One region of the Janthinobacterium sp. B9-8 genome, then DNA from elsewhere that is predicted to be linked to it. Evidence: predicted binding sites of a transcription regulator. Region 1 holds the regulator's gene; each other region holds the start of a gene.
What was found. Region 1 encodes FNR, which switches genes on or off when oxygen is low (the NO sensors DNR and NnrR bind a similar motif). Its sites were predicted from a motif close to TTGATNNNNATCAA; they were not measured.
Positions count from the first base shown of each region.

Region 2: the regulator FNR is predicted to act here: its motif matches at 2,286-2,299, upstream of VN23_RS01865 (bacteriohemerythrin).
Region 3: the regulator FNR is predicted to act here: its motif matches at 3,002-3,015, upstream of yiaY (L-threonine dehydrogenase).
Region 4: the regulator FNR is predicted to act here: its motif matches at 2,231-2,244, upstream of ubiU (ubiquinone anaerobic biosynthesis protein UbiU).

Region 1 covers NZ_CP014222.1:1,513,473-1,518,224, reverse strand. Annotated here, with positions in the region: gene VN23_RS06925 (efflux transporter outer membrane subunit) at 1-1,015, shown strand, start outside; gene VN23_RS06920 (hypothetical protein) at 1,086-1,805, opposite strand; gene fnr (fumarate/nitrate reduction transcriptional regulator Fnr) at 1,812-2,561, opposite strand; gene hemN (oxygen-independent coproporphyrinogen III oxidase) at 2,694-4,097, shown strand; gene VN23_RS06905 (sulfite exporter TauE/SafE family protein) at 4,102-4,752, shown strand, end outside.
Region 2 covers NZ_CP014222.1:439,712-444,463, reverse strand. Annotated here, with positions in the region: gene secD (protein translocase subunit SecD) at 1-1,112, opposite strand, end outside; gene yajC (preprotein translocase subunit YajC) at 1,179-1,505, opposite strand; gene VN23_RS01870 (hypothetical protein) at 1,569-1,778, opposite strand; gene VN23_RS01865 (bacteriohemerythrin) at 1,775-2,227, opposite strand; gene prmA (50S ribosomal protein L11 methyltransferase) at 2,507-3,394, shown strand; gene VN23_RS01855 (DUF3426 domain-containing protein) at 3,395-4,411, shown strand; gene VN23_RS01850 (thiol peroxidase) at 4,477-4,752, shown strand, end outside.
Region 3 covers NZ_CP014222.1:2,504,695-2,509,446, reverse strand. Annotated here, with positions in the region: gene VN23_RS11170 (Crp/Fnr family transcriptional regulator) at 1-248, shown strand, start outside; gene VN23_RS11165 (hypothetical protein) at 876-1,274, shown strand; gene yiaY (L-threonine dehydrogenase) at 1,794-2,945, opposite strand; gene VN23_RS11155 (DUF502 domain-containing protein) at 3,178-3,870, opposite strand; gene VN23_RS11150 (LTA synthase family protein) at 4,300-4,752, shown strand, end outside.
Region 4 covers NZ_CP014222.1:3,701,382-3,706,133, reverse strand. Annotated here, with positions in the region: gene VN23_RS16745 (NHL domain-containing protein) at 1-1,050, shown strand, start outside; partial or broken gene gnd (phosphogluconate dehydrogenase (NAD(+)-dependent, decarboxylating)) at 1,116-2,042, opposite strand; gene ubiU (ubiquinone anaerobic biosynthesis protein UbiU) at 2,466-3,464, shown strand; gene VN23_RS16730 (U32 family peptidase) at 3,583-4,464, shown strand; gene ubiT (ubiquinone anaerobic biosynthesis accessory factor UbiT) at 4,461-4,752, shown strand, end outside.

The DNA.
Region 1 (4,752 bases):
TGCCGATATCAGCCGCCGCTACGAAGCTAATCTGGCGCTGCTATCGTACGAGGTGGATTTCTGGGGTCGTGTGCGCCGCTTAAGCGAGGCGGCCAAAGCCAATTACCTAGCAAGCGAAGAGGCGCAGCAATCGGTACGCAGTACGCTGATCGCCGATGTGGCTAATAGCTATTACAGCGCACAAGCCTTACAAACACGTAGCCGCTTTGCCGAGCAAACCGCTAAGGCGCGGGAAGAAAGCCTGCGCGTGGTGAAGCGCCGCGTGGAGGTGGGCGTGGCTAATCGCTTGGATCTTTTGCAAGCGCAAAGTGCACAAGATAGCGCCATTAGTGATCACTCGGCTTTGGCGCGCCAAGCGGCTAATGCGCAAACGGCGCTGACTGTTTTGGTGGGTGAAACGGTCAGCCTGCCTGCGGCCAATTTAAATGCAGAAGTGGTGCAGTTGCCCAGTGGCTTAAATTCTACCGTTTTGCTTGAGCGCCCGGATGTGCGTGCTGCGGAGCAAAAGCTGGTGGCGGCCAATGCCAATATTGGTGCGGCCCGCGCGGCCTTCTTCCCTAAAGTCACTTTAATGGGTAGTGGCGGTGTGGTGAGCAATGAGCTGGATGATTTATTCTCTGGCGGCAACCGTGCATGGAGTTTTTTGCCGCAAATCAGCCTGCCGTTGTTTGATGGCGGACGCCTAAGCGCTGGGGCTGACATTGCCGAAGCCCGCAAAGTGATTGCTGTGGCTGAATATGAAAAAGCCATTCAGCTGGCGTTTAAAGACGCCGCCGATGTGTTATCTGATCAGGTATGGCTGAGCAAGCAGCTAACAGCCCAGCAACGCCTTGCAGATCGGCAGGAGCAGCGCCTGAAACTTGCAGAAGCACGCTATGCATCGGGCTTGTCGGGATATCTGGATGTGCTGGATGCGCAGCGTGAGTTTTACGCGGCCAGCCAGGGACTGATCGAAACGCGTCGTGCTCGTTTAGCCGCATCGGCACAAGCGTTTAAGGCTTTGGGCGGAAAGTAATACGCGCTAGTTGATTGGTTTTATAAGCAAACAGCCCCAAATTGGGGCTGTTTTTTTATTGTTTGATAGATCAACTGTTTGGCTGGTGATGAGGTGCGGGCGTGTTTGCTCGGCTAAAAAACTGCATTAAAAATTGCGCTAGCGCAGCGGCGGGCTCTTGATGTTCTGGCAAACTGAAGGCGCTGAGCTGTGTGTGCACTGCTTGAAAAGATCTATTTTCTGCCAAAGCTAAATATTGCTGGCAAAGTGGCGCAATGGCTTGCCATTGTGCGGTTTGCAACTCGGCTAGCTTACTTAAATCGGCCTTGGGCGATGGCTTGCCATTTGGAAAGATGACTTTCCAGCTTTCAATAAGGGGCTGCATCATGATGTGCTGTAGCAGCGCCAAAAAGCTGGCTGCGCCTTTGCCGCCAGCATGCAGCCAGCTGTTGCGACCTGCCGGGGCTAAGGTATCGAGCAGAGGGGCGGCAAGCTGTAGGGCTGTGTCGTCGCCGCTGGCGGCCATCATCCAGCCTAAGTGTGCGGCGCACTGAGGCTCGCCAATCAGGGCCAGATCAATATGATGCCAGCCTTGTGCCTGCGCCCATTGAGCACTTTGCAAATAGCCTGCTAAATCAGCATGGCCTGCAGAAATAAGCAGGCCATTGTGAGGTAAAGGGGGGATTTGCGATTGCATATCAAGCGGCAGCAGCATGAGCTGTGCCATTTGCAAGGGTTTAAGCCGGGATTGCAATGACTCTAGAATGGCCGCTGGGGCAAGAAATAAAACAGGGCCATTGGATAGAGTCATAGTGGCTTATTGTTGGCAGTTGTTAATCAATTGTTTGAGTGCGTCAGGATTGAGAATTTCAATCAAGCGGTTTTGTACTTTAATTAAGCCGTTTTCTTGAAATTTCGATAATGAGCGGCTCACGGTTTCAAGTTTAAGGCCTAAATAGCTGCCGATTTCTTCACGCGTCATGCGCAAATGAAAGCTGCTGGCAGAATAACCACGGATGGCAAAGCGTTGAGATAAATTCAGCAAGAAGGCCGCAATGCGTTCTTCTGCTTTCATATTTCCCAATAAAAGCATCACGCCATGATCGCGCACAATTTCGCGGCTCATCATTTTATAAAGATGATGTTGCAAGATCGGTATGCGGCGGCTGAGTTCTTCCATATCGGTGAAGGGCAGCTCACAGACTTCGCTGTCTTCCAGGGCAATGGCATCACAGGTATGCAGATCAGAGCTAACCGCATCCATGCCCATGAGCTCGCCGGTCATATGAAAGCCGGTGACTTGCTCGCGGCCGTCTTCAGAAATTACGCTGGCTTTAAAGAAACCTAAGCGAATCGCAAACAGAGAGCGAAACGGCTCTCCTGCGCGGTAGAGCGCTTCACCGCGCTTAATCGGCTTGGCTTGGGTGATTAAGTGATCAAGCTCGCGCATTTCATCAGCGGAAAGACCAATCGGCAGACAAAGCTCACGCAAGCTGCAATTGACGCAGCTTTGGCGCAAGTGCTTGAGGCTAAGGTCACGTACTGGGATATGAGATGTCGGTGTCATTGGGCGTTTCAATTCGTGTTTTCGATATCAGCCACTGCAAGTTATTTCCAGTACAGATATTGATATCGATCAAGGTTATGAAAAATGAATCTAGGCAAGCTGCACTCATACGATGAATAAGGATGGAACAGTATGCTTCAAAATAATGCTACGGTCTTACAGCCACTTGATTTTGATCGAAACTTGATAAGCCAACACAGCGGAAAAGGGCCAAGGTACACATCCTACCCCACTGCGGATCGATTTGCTGTAATGGATGCAGATCGCTATGAGCAAAGTGTACGCCAGCAACAGCCCGGCATTGGAATAAGACCGTTGTCATTGTATTTTCACTTGCCCTTTTGCAATACTATTTGTTACTACTGCGCCTGTAATAAAGTCATCACAAAGGATCAGAGTAAGGCGGATCAATACCTCGATTATCTACTTAAAGAGGTAAAAATACAGGCGGCATTATTAACCAAGCGCGGCAAGATTTCTCAGTTGCATTTTGGCGGAGGTACCCCTACTTTTTTGAGCGATGCACAATTAACGCGATTAATGGACGGTATTCGTCATCATTTCGATTTAAAAGCTGATGGCGAGTTTTCAATTGAGATCGATCCACGCAAAGTCAGCGCGGCTACTGTAGCGCTTTTAGGGCAGATTGGCTTTAACCGCATGAGTGTGGGCGTGCAAGATTTTAATTTAGAGGTGCAAAAAGCGGTTAACCGTATTCAAACGGAGGAAGAAACTAGAGTTGTGATTGATGCTGCGCGTGCCAATGGCTTTAAATCAGTCAGTATCGACCTGATTTACGGTTTGCCGCATCAAACTCAGGCCCGGATGTATGAGACGATTGAGCGTGTCCTCACTTTGCGCCCGGATCGGCTGGCCCTGTATAGCTATGCCCATTTGCCCGAGCGTTTTATGCCGCAAAGACGCATTGATGCTGGGCAGCTACCCTCAACAGAGGGTAAACTCGATATCTTGCAAAGTAGTGTGAATCAGCTTCTTGCTGCGGGTTATATCTATATCGGCATGGACCATTTCGCTTTGCCTGATGATCCGCTGGCAATTGCTCAAAGAAGAGGGCAGTTGCATCGGAATTTCCAAGGTTATTCAACGCACGCCGATTGCGATCTGATGGCTTTTGGTGTGTCAGCAATTGGCAAAGTGGCCAATTGTTTTGCCCAGAATGTAAAAGATTTAGATGCTTATTATCTGGCCTTGGATGAAGATCGTTTGCCGATAGAGCGTGGCTTGATGATCACGCACGATGATTATTTGCGTGGCTCGGTAATTCAATCTTTAATGTGCCAGTTTGAATTGAGTTTTCAGCCTGTGGAATTGGCTTATTTGATTGATTTTAAAAGCTATTTCTCTGAAGAGATTCATTTGCTTATGCCATTTCAAGCCCAGGGTTTGCTTGAAGTGCAGGACGATTCAATCATTGTCAGCCCTAAGGGGCGCTTTTTGATCCGCTCGATTGCCATGGTTTTTGACCGCTATTTGCGTCATGCCCCTCGCGCAGGGAGCTATTCTAAGTTGATATAAAGTAATGCTGGAATTAGATTTTCTTGCTTTGTTTCTGGCCGGTTTATTAGGGGGCGGGCATTGTGTTGGAATGTGCGGTGGTGTCGTTGCCGCCTTTAGTTTGCAGCTCCCAAAGGGCCCGCGCTGGCATTACCATTTGGGTTTTAATCTTGGTCGCTTGCTGGGCTATTGCCTGATTGGTATGCTTGCGGGCTTGCTGGGCTCTTTGTCTGTCTTGCTTTCATTACAAGGCGTGAAAAGCGGCTTGTTTATCCTTGCCAATTTATTATTGATTTTGCTTGGCAGTTATATGGCTGGCTGGTCATCTCTTATTTTATTGCTGGAAAAAGCTGGGCGTCCTTTATGGCTTAAAATTCAACCTTATATGCGGCTATTTTTACCGATAAAAAGATGGCCGGATACGCTGATTGTAGGGGCTTTGTGGGGATGGTTGCCCTGTGGTTTGGTTTATACCGCTTCTTTAAACGCACTTGCCAGTGCCAGTCCTTGGTCTGGTGGTTTAATTATGCTGTCTTTTGGTTTAGGCACACTACCCAATTTATTGCTGATGTCCGCCTTTGCAGAGCAGTTGCGAAAGCTGTTTAAGAATAAATATTTACGCTATTTGTTTGGTGGAGGTTTGATGTTTTTAGGCGCTTATCGATTGATTCAATTT
Region 2 (4,752 bases), 1.1 Mb from region 1:
ACCATGGCCATGCGCTTGCCAATGTTTTCTTTGGTCAGCGTTTTAAAGATGGCAGCACCTGTGGAATCAAGGCCAATATGTACCGCAGCCGAGTTTTGATCATCAAAGCCCGCTTGCGCGTCACTGATATTATCCCCCGTCAGCTCTACTTCTTTTTTCAGCAAAATCGGACGATTCTGGCCATCGCTGCCGCGCTCGCTGAGTAGCTCAAAGCCAGCAGGTACATTGCCATTGAGCGCTTCGGCTACTTTAGCCTGATCATCTTCTACCATACGTACTTCTAGTGTGGCAGTACGGCCCAGAATATCTTTAGCCTTCGAGGTATCTTGCACACCTGGCAATTGCACCACGATACGGCCTTCACCCTGCTGTTGAATCACTGGCTCAGCGACACCCAGCTCATTCACCCGATTATGCAAGGTGGTGATGTTTTGTTTTACCGCGTCGGTTTTTAATTGCTGTAATGCTTCAGGAGAATAAGAAATGACAATTTTATTCTCACGCACATCAATCTGGCGCTGTAGCAAGACTTTGCGTAAAGCCTTAGCCGCTTCCTTGGTTGTCTCATCATCACGCAGCTGCACTTCAACGCTGTCGCGGGTTGATACAATCCGGCCATAGCGAATTTTCTTTTCTTTTAGCTCACGGCGCACATCACCTGCGGTTTTCTCTAAAGCCTTATCAACGGCAGCTTTCATATCCACTTCAAGCAAGAAGTGCACACCACCGCGTAAATCCAGCCCCAGAGACATCGGCTTAGCCCCGATCTTGGTCAACCAGGACGGCGTATCCGATAAGAGATTTAAAGCCACGCTGTAATCATCGCCCAGCTTAGCTTGTAACAGCTCTTTAGCCTTTAACTGGATTTCCGTGTCTTTAAAGCGAAATTTCACCGAATTGCTATCAAGGAACACATCTTCGGTTTTTACACCGGCACTTTTTAAAATGGCCTCAGCACTTTGCTGTAGCGCGGCATCTACCTTCACCGTGGCGCGAACGCTGGCAATTTGTACTGCCGGGCTTTCACCAAACAGATTAGGCAGGGTGTAGAGCGTTGCCAAAGCAACGGACAGAATAATTATTAGGTATTTCCAAAGCGGGTAGCGATTCATGGCAGGACCCAGAAATGCACAAAAGGCGGTGCAGTTGTTAGCACAAACTGCACCGCCTTATTGGCTTTACTTGTTATTTTTAATAGTGCCTTTTTCCAAACGCGCAGCAACCGCAGCACGTTGGAACAGGATTTCTACGCCATCAGCTAATTCAAGAGTGACATATTGCTCGCTCACCTTGGTGATGCGACCAGCCATACCACCACTGGTAACCACTTCATCGCCTTTAGACAGAGCAGCCAGCATGGCTTGTTGTTCTTTAGCGCGTTTTTGTTGTGGGCGAATCAACATAAAGTAGAACAAAACAAAAATCACGATCATAGGAAGAAAAGACATAAAGTCCATTCCTGCCGCAGGTGCGGCGCCTGTTGCATACGCGGGTGCAATGAACATATCGGGTCGGTTCCGTGTCAATAAAGCAAAGCGGCCCATTCTAGCGGGTGAACCACACAAAATCTACCCAGCTTTTTTGCCTTCAGTCATCAAACCCGCTTTATAAACCGCATGTCCTGTATTTTGACCTCGGCAACTTTGCTTTTCACGAAAATAAAAGGGAACTTTAGCCAAACTGAATAGTCGGCCCGATAAAAACAAATCATCAGCAGCCCCTAATATGAAAAAAACAGAGGCTTGCCGCACAAAACCGCCGCTTAGCTCACCATTCACTTGGCCCAGAAACGCTCCAGCCAGCTTTTTTTATGCCAGGTTGCTTGTGCTCCGCGGGATAAAAAATGCTCGGTATAACGCTTATCGCCTTCCATAATATGATTGGTCAGCCAGTTTCTTAAAAAATGCATCAATTCAAAAGTAACCGCCTCGCCCCCTGCCAGGCGAGCTTGCAAGCCATTCATTTGCTTTATTAAATCTTCGTGATGTTGCTTATGTGCATCGTAATCGGGGTAGCCTAAAATACGCATCAGGCTTTCTTCCACTGTGAAATGAGTTCTTGTGTAATCGGCAAGACGCCCCAGAATAAGCACCGATGCCTCGCTGCCATGATGTAAGCGAATGGCATCATGTAGCTCATTAAGTAAATCGATCAACACCTTGTGTTGCTCATCAATTTCCTGAATACCGACCGACAGCTCATCGTTCCACTCAAAAAATACTGACATTTCGCGTCTCTCCCTGACTATTTAGAAAGAATTTTGCAGATAAAATGTCATCTAAATATTGAGCCATATCAATATTTAAATAAGCCTAGGGAAAGCCTGAATAAGGTTTAAGCCTTGTGCTTCCTAAATAAAAGCCAGCCTGATGCGCCCTGCAAAATACTAACAAGCCCTTATTTGCGCTTTGCAGGGGCGCTATAATCACCAGAACACCGCAAAAACGTTCTCAAAAGAAGGCGGGAATGCGACAATACCGCCGAGAATCTCTATTAGGTAAGCAAAATGCCCTGGCAAGAACTACGCATCACCACTGAATCATCCCAAGCTGAACGCTTTTCTGACGCACTTTTTGATCTAGGTGCGTTGTCTGTCAGCGTGGAAGACGCTGCCGCGGGCACCGACGCAGAAAAGCCGATCTTTGGCGAGCCGGGTGAGCCGGTCGATCAGATGTGGGAAAACAGCGTGGTGCTCGCCCTGTTTGACGAAGACATTGATACCCGCCTGATTGTCACGGCAGCAAGTAATACATTGAAATTAGCCGTCCCGCCCTACGATGTGGTGCGTGTCGAAGAGCAAGACTGGGTGCGTCTCACCCAATCACAATTTAATCCGATTGCCATTTCTGATCGCCTCTGGATTACCCCTACCTGGCATGAATGCCCTGATGCAGGCGCAATCAGCATTCAGCTCGATCCGGGCCTGGCTTTTGGCACGGGCAGCCATCCGACGACACGCCTTTGCTTAAAATGGCTGGATAGCCATCTTGCTGGCGGTGAAAAGCTGCTGGATTACGGTTGTGGCTCTGGAATTTTAGCCATTGCGGGTATGAAGCTTGGAGCCGCTTCTGCGGCAGGGGTCGATATCGATCCACAAGCGATGACCGCATCAAGACAAAATGCGGAGCAAAATGCGGTTGAAGTGCAGTTTTACTTACCCGATGCAGAGCCAGCAGACACTTATGATGTGGTGATTGCCAATATTCTGACTAATCCTCTCAAAGCCTTAGCGCCTATGCTGGCTGCAAAAGTAAAAACAGCTGGCCGCATCGCTTTATCGGGCATTCTAGCCGAGCAGGCAGATGAAGTGATCGCCATTTACAGCCAGTGGTTTGCCATGAATGCGCCGCAAATTGAAGACGGCTGGGTCTGCTTATCCGGTATTCGTAAATAAATGAACGATATTACCCGTTGCCCAAACTGCCAAACCGCTTTTCGCGTAACGGAAGCGCAGTTGCAAGCCCACCGCGGCAAGGTTCGCTGTGGGCGCTGCGCCTTTGTCTTTAATGCCAAAGAATGCATTGAAAGCGAGCAGATCGCAGAAACGATCAGCACGCCCATTATGGCTACTGCAAAGCCACAGGCTGCACAGATCATCACAGCAGTTGCGCCCGCAGCCAATGTATCAAGCGAAGCTGCCAAGCCACTAGCTGCAGCGCCGCCAAGCCCTGCTATAGCCTGCCCGGCACCGCCGGTAACGCGGCCCAAGCGCATCGTGCCCGACCCCGCACCACAGATTGAAGTTGATTTTGATATCACAGCCTCCGACAACCACGGACCGGTGATTGAAATTGAAATCAAAGCACCGCCAGAGCCAGTGAGTAAACCGGCTGCTCCAATTGAAGAAAGCCATCCCTCTGAAGAAAGCCATCACGATTATCGCCCCATTTATACGGGCGACGAAGAGGGCTTACTTGAGCCGCCACCCCGCTCCAAATGGCAAGCTCTATTGATCGGGATAAGTATTATTCTGATGCTCAGCTTTATAGCGCAACTGGGTTATCAGCAGCGCACGCAAATTTCGATGGAGTTTCCTTGGCTACGGCCCAAGCTTATCCTTGCCTGCCAAGCGCTGGGCTGCACTATGCCGCTGCCTGAGAATGCAGAAATGCTGCGCTCTGAATGGTCGGAGCTTAGCTATGTGCCCGAGTTTCCCAATATTATTCAACTGAATGCCACCTTGCGAAACCTGGCTCAGTACGAGCAAGCCCTGCCCATGCTGGAAGTCACGCTGACCGATGATCAAGAGCGCATCGTACTCAAAAAAGTATTTAAGCCAAGCGAATACCTGAGTGCTGCCGATAAAAGACGCCTGAAGTTTGATGCCCAAGACGATTTACGTGCCTTTTTACAAATCGATTTAGGCGAGCTGCACTCCACGGCTTACTCCATCTATTGGTTTTACCCTTAGCTTTGATAGCAAGACCGGATATTTAAAACTAATCTATATCACTCAATCAATGCATGGGATCGGTCATGGCTACTATTTTGTTAAACCATACTGAAATTAATGTTGGGGGCCATTTCCCCGTTGTAGGCGAATATGCCCACAGCTTTTTGCTCGTCGATTCAGGCATGATCGACGTTCCCCTATCACGCTTTGCGGGCAAGCCCAAAGTAATCGCGGTCATCCCCAGTATTGACAGCGCAATTGGCCTTATCATTGCCCGCCAGCTGGAGCGCCTGTCCGTAGACTGGCCGGATTGTGCCATCTTAGTGATTTCTGTTGACACTCCTTACGCCTTAAGCCGG
Region 3 (4,752 bases), 990 kb from region 1:
CCGAAGCGGCCGGCAATTTGCAAAAGCTTGGGTTAATTCAATACAGCCGCGGGCATATCATCGTGTTAGATCGCAAAGGCGTAGAAAAACGTTCCTGCGAGTGTTATCAAGTGGTTAAAAAAGAATTTAATCGTCTATTGCCAGAACACACTCTTCCCGTAAGCACAAACCCATTACCATTGAGGGTGGCTAGGAAGTCACGCTCAAAAACTACGGTTGGTGTTTTTGTTTCTCGTTTAGCTGGATGACGCATCTATAAAGGTGTGTGTTGGAATTAGATCATTACACTTAATAGTTTTGCCGAAAGCTCACTTAAAACGAAATTAGATTAGTATTTTTTAAATGCCCAATTTGACTTGCTCAATGATTTTTTTCATTACCATGAACTATTCATTCAGCGCTTGGGGAATAATTGGAAATCAGTTCAAACCTTTACTAAATAGAAGGGTTTGTAAAGTAGTGAGCGTCGGATTAATGCTGTATATCCGGTTTAAGGGATAAATTAGCTTTTATCATCAGATTCATCATTGTCTTGCATGCTTGTATAAATTTTACTGGCTTGTTTCGCATGATCAGCGGCTTTTTTATGGTGGGCTGCCATGAAGGGGCCTTCTGTTTGCTTGCGAACATAGTCAGTAAAAAGGATTGTAGAACGTGGGCTGATACTGCGTAGGTGTTTTTATGACAACAATTTGAGAGGGATCGAGAAATGGAATTTTTGTAAAAATGACTTTTGGGGGAGGAAGTATAAGAAATTGTTGGGGGTATCTATCGCTTATGAGAGCTAGCGTACAGAACTCACCCAAGACGCTTGCCATAATCGTTGTGTTGGCACAGCAACGATTGCGATGTGCCTTATCCACTCAGAGGTCATAATGAGCGACGAAAAGAAGATAAATCTTGGTGAAACACCACGGGCACAGCAAAATTTTAATAGCAGTGTTGATCCTACGCGGATGGCCTCAACGCCTTCCCCAGAACCTACCGCGTTTAAAGAGTTTATCCAGCAAGCTGAAACGCAGTATCCAAAGATGGATGCTGAAATTGCTGATTCAGCTACCTCGGAAGATGATCGTGCTGCAAATGTACTGACCATGTTTGGCGATGACTTGAATTTCTTTGCAAAGCTCAATTCAAGTGTCTGGGGAAGCTCAATGCAATACTGGCTCAATGCCAGCGAGCAGGGGTCAGTGCGTTATTTCCGATCATTAAATGTTTGCCTGCAAGCTTTATGCATATATCGGCCTGCGGATAGGAATACCCATACTGTTTAGTTATGAATAATGGATGGCGAAGATCTATTTTGCATGATGTAAATAGCGCTGACTGAAGCAATTGTTAATTGCAAAGTCAGCGCTATTTAATTTCAGCGCTTGGTATTGGCAAAAGAGGACGGGAAAATTGTTTAATCACAAGCTGCTTAGGGATAAACCATTGGGGCGGATTGTGCGGATTTTTTGAGCGATGGCGGCAGGCGAGACTCGCTCGTGCCTCGCTGGCCTCTGGCCGAAACCCCGCTCCGCTTGTTCCTCACCCCGGCGTGTTTCAAGGGGAGATTTCAGCCCCTTGCTACCAGCTGCGATACGAATCAAATTGCTGGGTTTTAAACTACTTAAAACCTGCAGAATAACTTAATTCAAGCCTTGTTTTCTCCGTGAAACTCCATGTTCTCTGTGTTTCAAGATTTGGGTTTTGCTGTGCTGCACCTGTAAAAAATTAAAAACGCCGCAAGCAAATTGTCTTTGCATGCGGCGTTATCTATTGTTTTAAGGCGAATTGATTTCGCTTGCGTTTTACATTGCGGCTTTATAAATCGCAGTAATTTCTTCTGCCGTGGCTTGGATCGGATTGGTAAAGCCGCAGGCGTCTTTCAGTGCATTCGCGGTGAGGGTTGGGAAGTCGGTTTCTTTTACGCCTAGCTCAGTCAGGCCAACGGGGATGCCTACATCGGCTGCAAGCTGGCGGATGCTGGCAAGGCAGGCTTCGGCGGCGGCTTCGTCTGATAAGAAGCGCACATCGCAACCCATGGCGTGGGCGACTTCGCCGAGGCGTTTGGCGGCGATGCGGGAGTTGAATTTTTGCACGTGTGGCAATAGCACCGCATTGCATACGCCGTGTGGTAGATCGTAAAAGCCGCCTAATTGATGGGCCATGGCGTGTACATAACCAAGCGAGGCGTTATTAAAGGCCATGCCCGCTAGGAATTGCGCGTAAGCCATTTGCTCGCGTGCTTGTAGGTTTTGCCCGTCAGAGACCACGTGACGCAGATTGTCGCTGATTAAAGTCACCGCTTTGAGTGCACAGGCATCGGTAACCGGCGTGGCGATGGTGGAAACATAGGCTTCAATGGCGTGAGTGAGTGCATCCATGCCGGTGGCGGCGGTCAGGCTGGCTGGCATGCCGAGCATCAGTTCAGGATCATTTACCGAAAGAATAGGTGTGGTGTGCTTATCTACAATCGCCATTTTTACATGACGTGATTCGTCAGTAATAATGCAGAAGCGGGTCATTTCACTGGCCGTACCCGCTGTTGTGTTGATTGAAACGAGCGGTAACTGCGGCTTTTTAGATTGATCGAGGCCTTCGTAATCGGCGATTTTTCCGCCGTTGCTGGCACAAAGTGCAATGCCTTTGGCGCAATCGTGGGGTGAGCCGCCACCTAGGGAAATCACAAAATCACAGTCGTTTTCTTTGAGTAACTTTAAGCCTGCTTCAACATTACCAATGGTGGGATTGGGCTGAGCACCGTCAAATACCACCGATACCACGCCATGCTGGCCTAGCAGCTCGGACACTTTTGCCACCATGCCAATTTTATTGAGCACGGTATCGGTCACAATCAGCGCTTTTTTAAAGCCGTAGGATTGAATGGTGTTTGCTGCGTCTTTAAGACAGCCAGCGCCCATTAGATTTACTGCTGGAATAAAGAATGCGGTAGTAGTCATGGCGGATCTGCCTGCAGGTCAAAATTTGAGCTTAATCATTTTGCTTATTGCAGGGTTTGTGTCAGATCAAAGAAAGATGGTAAGTTGGGGGCTATTCGCGCGTGAGCACAATCGTCCCTTTATCTTACTGCGTATGGGGATGCCGTTCGGTATGCGTAAAACGTAAGCTCCAAACTGATTTTCTCCTTGTTTTCTGTGTTTCGAGATCTGGGTTTTACTTCGTCATATTCGTTTAATCAACCAGCTGCTTAGGATCGGGATAAACCATTGGGGCAGATTGTGCGGATTTTTTGAGCGATGGCGGTGGGGTAATGCCCATCGACATATAGATACTGGTGAGCTTATCTACACCGATATTGGCTGGGCGTATCCATTCCTTGGGGATGTAGAGCAACCCTCCACCAATTGGCACAGGAGCCGTGGGCACTAAAACGGCTTGATAGATGCGGCCTTCGATTTCGATGGGCTCAGGGTTGGGCATCAGGGCCAAGACCGCAACGCCATCGCCGCCAAATAAACACCACACCGGGCTCATCGAGCCAATATCTGCGTCTTCTTTTTGATCGAGTAAGCCAACAAACCGATCTGCCGTATTATACAAAGCACCAATCACCGGAATTCGTCTGACTGTTTTATCAAGCAAATAGGCAAGATGTCTCTTTAGCTTGGATTGTACAATAATCCCTAGCGGGTAAATCCCGCCAATCAGCATGGCCCAGCCGATTAAATAACCCAGAATAGGGTGATCAACGATGGGCTGGCCCATTAGGGCAAATAGTTGCCCAACCATGCTTTGTGGCCCAAGAAAATTATTCAGCATCTTGACCACCCACGCTAGCAAAGCCATGGTGAGTAAAAGGGGCAGCAGGGCCAATAGGCCAGCCAGCCAGGTGGTGACGACACTTTCAAGGCTACGCTTGATCATTGAATATTCCGGTGAGCTAAAATTTGTGCCGCCATTCTAACTCCCTATCTGTTTAGGCTGATAGCTCAAAGTCTGGCCGCTGGCAAAATGATCGGATTTGCCTATTTTTCACTTTTTTTAGGTAAATTTAGCAGGTAGAGACGGCTTCACAATGTGCCCTCTATGGCGAAAAGATGTAATGACTTCTTGTTACTATTGCGATGAGCAAGCTTGATTTACGGCCAGCCAAAGTAGCAAATCTCTTGCTTTTAAAGGTGCTCCAGCCGATTGGATGAGGTGTAGGGCGGCTTTAGTTTGGACGGGTGTGTTGTTATCGGGCAGGGCTTAGCAGGCATTGTGGGCAAGCGTGGTCGATTGTAGTTAATGCAACTTGATTGCAATATGGGGTGGGCACATTCAAAACATCAGGTAGAATTGCGCTTCTAGAAAATGAACCCTACACAGCCCATGCGCATCCCTCGCTTATTCCGCTTTACCGCCGTCTATATACTGGTCTTTATTGCCTTGGGCATCTTGATCCGGCTTGGCTTTGCTACTGCTTTTGGCAATAAGGCCGATCCTTTGCCCGGCCATTTATTGGCGGAATCTTTATTGCTGGGGGCGCGTTTTGATTTGCGCCTGGGCCTGTTAAGTCTTGCACCGATGTTGCTACTGGGGGGCTTTAAGCTGACCACTCCTTTTAAAGAAGGGTTGGCCAGACGGCTATGGCTAGTATGGTTTGCGCTGGTGTTTGCTGTGCTGATTTTTAGCCATATGGTCGACTTTGCCCATTACTCCTATCTGGGCGTTAAGCTTTCTGCCAGCGTACTGAATTTCTTATATAACTTGGATGAATCAGCCGGGATGGTTTGGTCGACTTATCCTGTGGGCAAGCTAACGCTG
Region 4 (4,752 bases), 2.2 Mb from region 1:
CCAACTCGGGCACCAACACTGACACCGACACCAACACCAACACCAACACCAACACCGACACCGACACCAACACCAACACCAACACCAACACCGACACCGACACCAACACCGACACCAACACCGACACCAACACCGACACCGACACCAACACCGACACCAACTCGTGTTGTGATTACGAATTTGGCAGGTAGTAGTTCTGGATTTTTTGATGGAACAGGTGATTTGGCTAAATTTAATTATCCAATGGGGGTTGTTTCTGATAAAGCAGGAAATATATATGTTGCTGATTATTGTAATAATAGAATAAGAAAAATTACTAAATCTGGCGTTGTTTCAACCTATGCAGGTAATGGTGTTGCAGCTTATGTTGATGGTCCAGCTATTTCCGCAAGTCTATATTTGCCCCAAAGTATAGCTATAGATAAAAATGAAAATATCTATGTGGAAGATGGCAATAGTAAAATAAGAAAAATAGATAGAAATGGGACTGTGAGTACGATAGCTATTAACGGTCTTATTTATCCCAAAGGAATTGCCGTTGATGGTAGGGGTAATATTTTTGTTTCTTCTGGCGATAAAATTTTAAAAATAACACTTGATGGGGCTGTAAAAACGATAGCAGGAGGTAATCTGGCTGGTTTTAGCGATGGAGTTGGAGAGCTAGCATTATTTGACCAACCGCAAGGTATAGCGATAGATCAGTATGGAACAATTTATGTTGCCGATAGTCGCAATAATAGGATAAGAAAAATAGCCGAAAATGGTGCTGTAACTACGCTCGCAGGCAATGGAAATGCGTCATTGCTCGATGGAGCAGGAAATTCAGCAAGCTTTAATTATCCAAGTGATGTTGCGATTGATGCTTTGGGCCAAGTTTATGTTGTAGATGCTTGGAATCACCGAGTTCGAAAGGTGAGTCAAAATGGAGCAGTTAACACTTTAAGTTATCTTGATGGGTCTCTACATGCCATTGCAGTTAGCGTTGATGGGAGCCTTTATATTTCACGATTATTGGATAGTGCAGAAGTAATTACGAAAATAGTTTATTAGATTTATCTTTTTAAAAAAGATCTCCCTCTTAAATTAATAAGGGGAAGATCTTTTATCTTAGTGCATTACTTCTTTGCCACATGATGGCCGCCAAAGGCGTTGCGCATCATCGATAGCAATTTAGCGACGTAATCGCCTTTACCTTGGGTGGTGTAGCGCTGGAATAATGAAGCTGCAATCACCGGCGCAGGAACGCCTAGTTCTACGGCTTCTAGTACCGTCCAGCGGCCTTCGCCTGAATCAGGAACGAAGGGTTGGATGTCGTCTAGCTTGGTATCGTTTTTCAGCGTGTCGGCAGTTAAGTCGAGCAGCCAAGAGCGGATCACCGAGCCATGGCGCCATGTTTCAGCTACGGCAGCCAGATCAAGATTTAGCTCTTTTTTGGCTTCCAAGAGGGCAAAGCCTTCGGCAAAAGCTTGCATCATGCCGTATTCAATACCGTTGTGAACCATCTTCACGTAGTGGCCGCTACCTGCTGGGCCTGCATGAATCCAGCCGCGATCCGAAGCCGGGGCCAAGATTTTAACGAAAGGCTCAGCCATCGCAAATGCGTCTTTTTCGCCGCCAATCATGATGGTGTAGCCGTTAGCTAAGCCCCATACGCCGCCTGATACGCCTGCATCCATAAACTTAAAGCCTAAGGCGTTCAGTTCTTTTGCATGGCGTTGTGAATCTTTATACATGGCGTTTGCGCCATCAATAATCAAATCACCTGGTGCCATTAGTGAGGTCAGCTCGCCAAACATGGTTTCGCTGATTTCACCTGCTGGCAGCATCATCCATACCACGCGTGGACTTGGCATTTCTGCAATCAGGCTGGCTACGGAGTCAAAACTGCGGATATTGGCGTGTTCAGCGGCAAGCTGGGTACGTGTTTCGGCGCTTACGTCAAAGCCAAATACAGTGGCTCCGCCAGCGGCCAAACGACGTGTCATATTACTGCCCATTTTACCGAGGCCAATCATTGCAATTTGCATTTTGAGCATCCTTGTTTGTTGGTTTTCGTTGCTGGGCTTGTGCCCTAGCGGGAATAACTTGCAGCATGAACCTTAGTCACATGTCTGCCAATTGGGAATTATGGCACTATGCATTGTGCGTAGTGCGAAGCAAATGCCTACAAAATCCAGTAAATGGCGTTTTTCGATGTTTTAATATGAGAATTTTGCTTATTTCTGCAAAATTGATCTCGATTAAGGCAAAATATATTGCAGTGCACTATGATTAAAAAGTCGTCATAAAGCGTGTGGGCTTTGTGAGCAGACTCTCTGTGTGTGGGTGATTGGGGCGTGCGTTGCTACTTTTTGGTGGCCGCACGCTTTTTTCTGCGCGCTATTCTGGGCTTAGTTTGATTTAGCTTAAAAAGCATTGCGCCATCTCTCTTTAAGCTCCCCTATGTTTATCATTCGGGGGTGCTTATGGCCCTGCCCCAACTTGTTTGCCCAGCGGGCAGCTTGCCTGCATTAAAAACTGCCGTCGACCACGGGGCCGATGCGGTTTACCTCGGTTTTAAAAATGCCACCAATGCCAGAAATTTTGCGGGCCTCAATTTTAGCGATGCGCAGCTCAGCGAGGGCGTGCGCTACGCTCATGCTAAAAACCGTGAAGTATTAATCGCGATTAATACTTATGCCCAGGCAGGGCGGCTTGGCGATTGGCGCGCTTCGGTCGATAAAGCGGCAGATTTGGGTGCTGATACGGTGATTCTGGCCGATCTGGGGCTGTTGGAATACGCCTACCGCACCCATCCTCATCTGCATTTGCATTTATCGGTGCAAGGCTCGGCGACTAATTTTGAAGCGATTAATTTAGCGCACGAGTGTTTTGGCGTGCGCCGTGCGGTATTGCCCCGCGTGCTGACTCTGCCGCAAGTTGAATACGTGATTAAAAACACCGAGGTAGAAATCGAAGTATTCGGTTTTGGCAGCCTCTGTGTGATGGCTGAAGGTCGCTGCATTTTATCCAGCTATGTAACGGGCCAATCGCCTAACACTCACGGCGTATGTTCCCCTGCGCATTTTGTGCGCTGGGAAAAACAAGGCGAGCGTATGGATGCCCGTTTAAATGGTGTGCTGATCGATCGTTTTGAAGCAGGTGAGCCAGCGGGTTACCCCACGCTATGCAAGGGCCGCTTTGAAGTTGATGGCGATACCTATTACGCCATGGAAGAGCCGACCAGCCTGAATACCCTTTCGATCTTGCCCGAGCTGATACGTATCGGCGTGGCCGCCATCAAAGTAGAAGGCCGCCAGCGCAGCCCGTCTTATGTGGCAGAAGTGACCAAGACCTTACGCATGGCCATCGACGCCTCCGCCGACCCACGTTATTCAGTCAAACCCGCATGGCAAGCCACGCTGGATAAAGTATCCGAAGGACATCAGCAAACCTTGGGTGCATATAGCAGACCGTGGCGATGAGTTAGTTCGTGTTTAAGCGTAGGGCGGGTGTAACCCGCGTATCTTTTTATATCGTTTCGCGGGGTTTACCTGCCTTACAAGTACAAATTGTGGGTTTTTAAAAATAGACCCATTAGGAATAGCAATGAAACTCTCTCTTGGCCCCATCCTTTATTACTGGCCTAAGCAGCAGGTGCTGGATTTTTATGCCGAGGCAGCAAGCTGGCCGGTGGATGTGATTTATCTGGGCGAGGTGGTGTGCTCGCGCCGCCACGAGCTGCGCAGTGCAGATTGGCTGGAAGTGGGGCAGAGCTTGCGTGCCGCAGGTAAGGAGGTGGTGATTTCATCCCAGGCGCTGCTGGAATCCGCCAGTGATCTTTCCAGCTTGAAAAAGCTGGCCGAGGCGGGCGCTTGTATTGAGGCCAATGATTTAGGCGCGGTGAAGGTGGCGCGTGATTTGGGAATGCGCTTTGTGGCAGGCCCACATCTTAATATCTATAACGGCGCGGCTTTGGATTGGTTTGTGGCTCAGGGCGCGATGCGCTGGCTGCCTTCTTTAGAAAGTAGCCAAGCAACGATCGCCGCTATTCTGGCGGAGAAAACGGGCGCCATTGAAACCGAAATCTTCGTGCACGGCCATTTGCCACTGGCGTTTTCGGCTCGCTGCTTTACCGCGCGCTATTACGGCTTAAGCAAAGACGCGTGCGAGTTCCGTTGCTTAGATCATGCCGACGGGCAGCTGATGTCTACCCGTGAGGGCCAAGGGTTTTTGCGCTTAAACGGCATTCAAACCCAGTCTTCCGCCTGCCAATCGCTTTACGCTGAGTTGCCACAAATGGCGCAGATGGGCGTCGACTATTTGCGTATCAGCCCACAATCCACCGGTACGGCTGAGCTAGTCGCTGCCTATGCTGAGAAATGTACTTATCCCGCAGCTATCCACGACTTCTCAACAGCTTATCCACAGGGCCTTGTGAATGGTTATTGGCACGGGGAAGCAGGCATAAAGGAATGTGTATGAAACGCTTACGTCAATTTGTCTTACTAAAGCTCCCCGAAGCGCCTCTTGCCATTGCCTTGGCAAGTAGTTTGAATCTGGTCAAAAACAAGCTGTGGCCAGAGGAAGACTTTGCTTGGCTGGCTGGGCGCAATATCCGTTTAGAAGTGTTGGATATTGGCCGGGGCTTAACGCTATCTTTTCAGAATGGCCGGTTTAAGCGTGGGACCGGCGAAGCAGACGTGACCTTTAGCGCCAGCCTTGCCGATTATCTGGTGCTGGCTCGCCGCTTAGAAGACCCTGACACGTTGT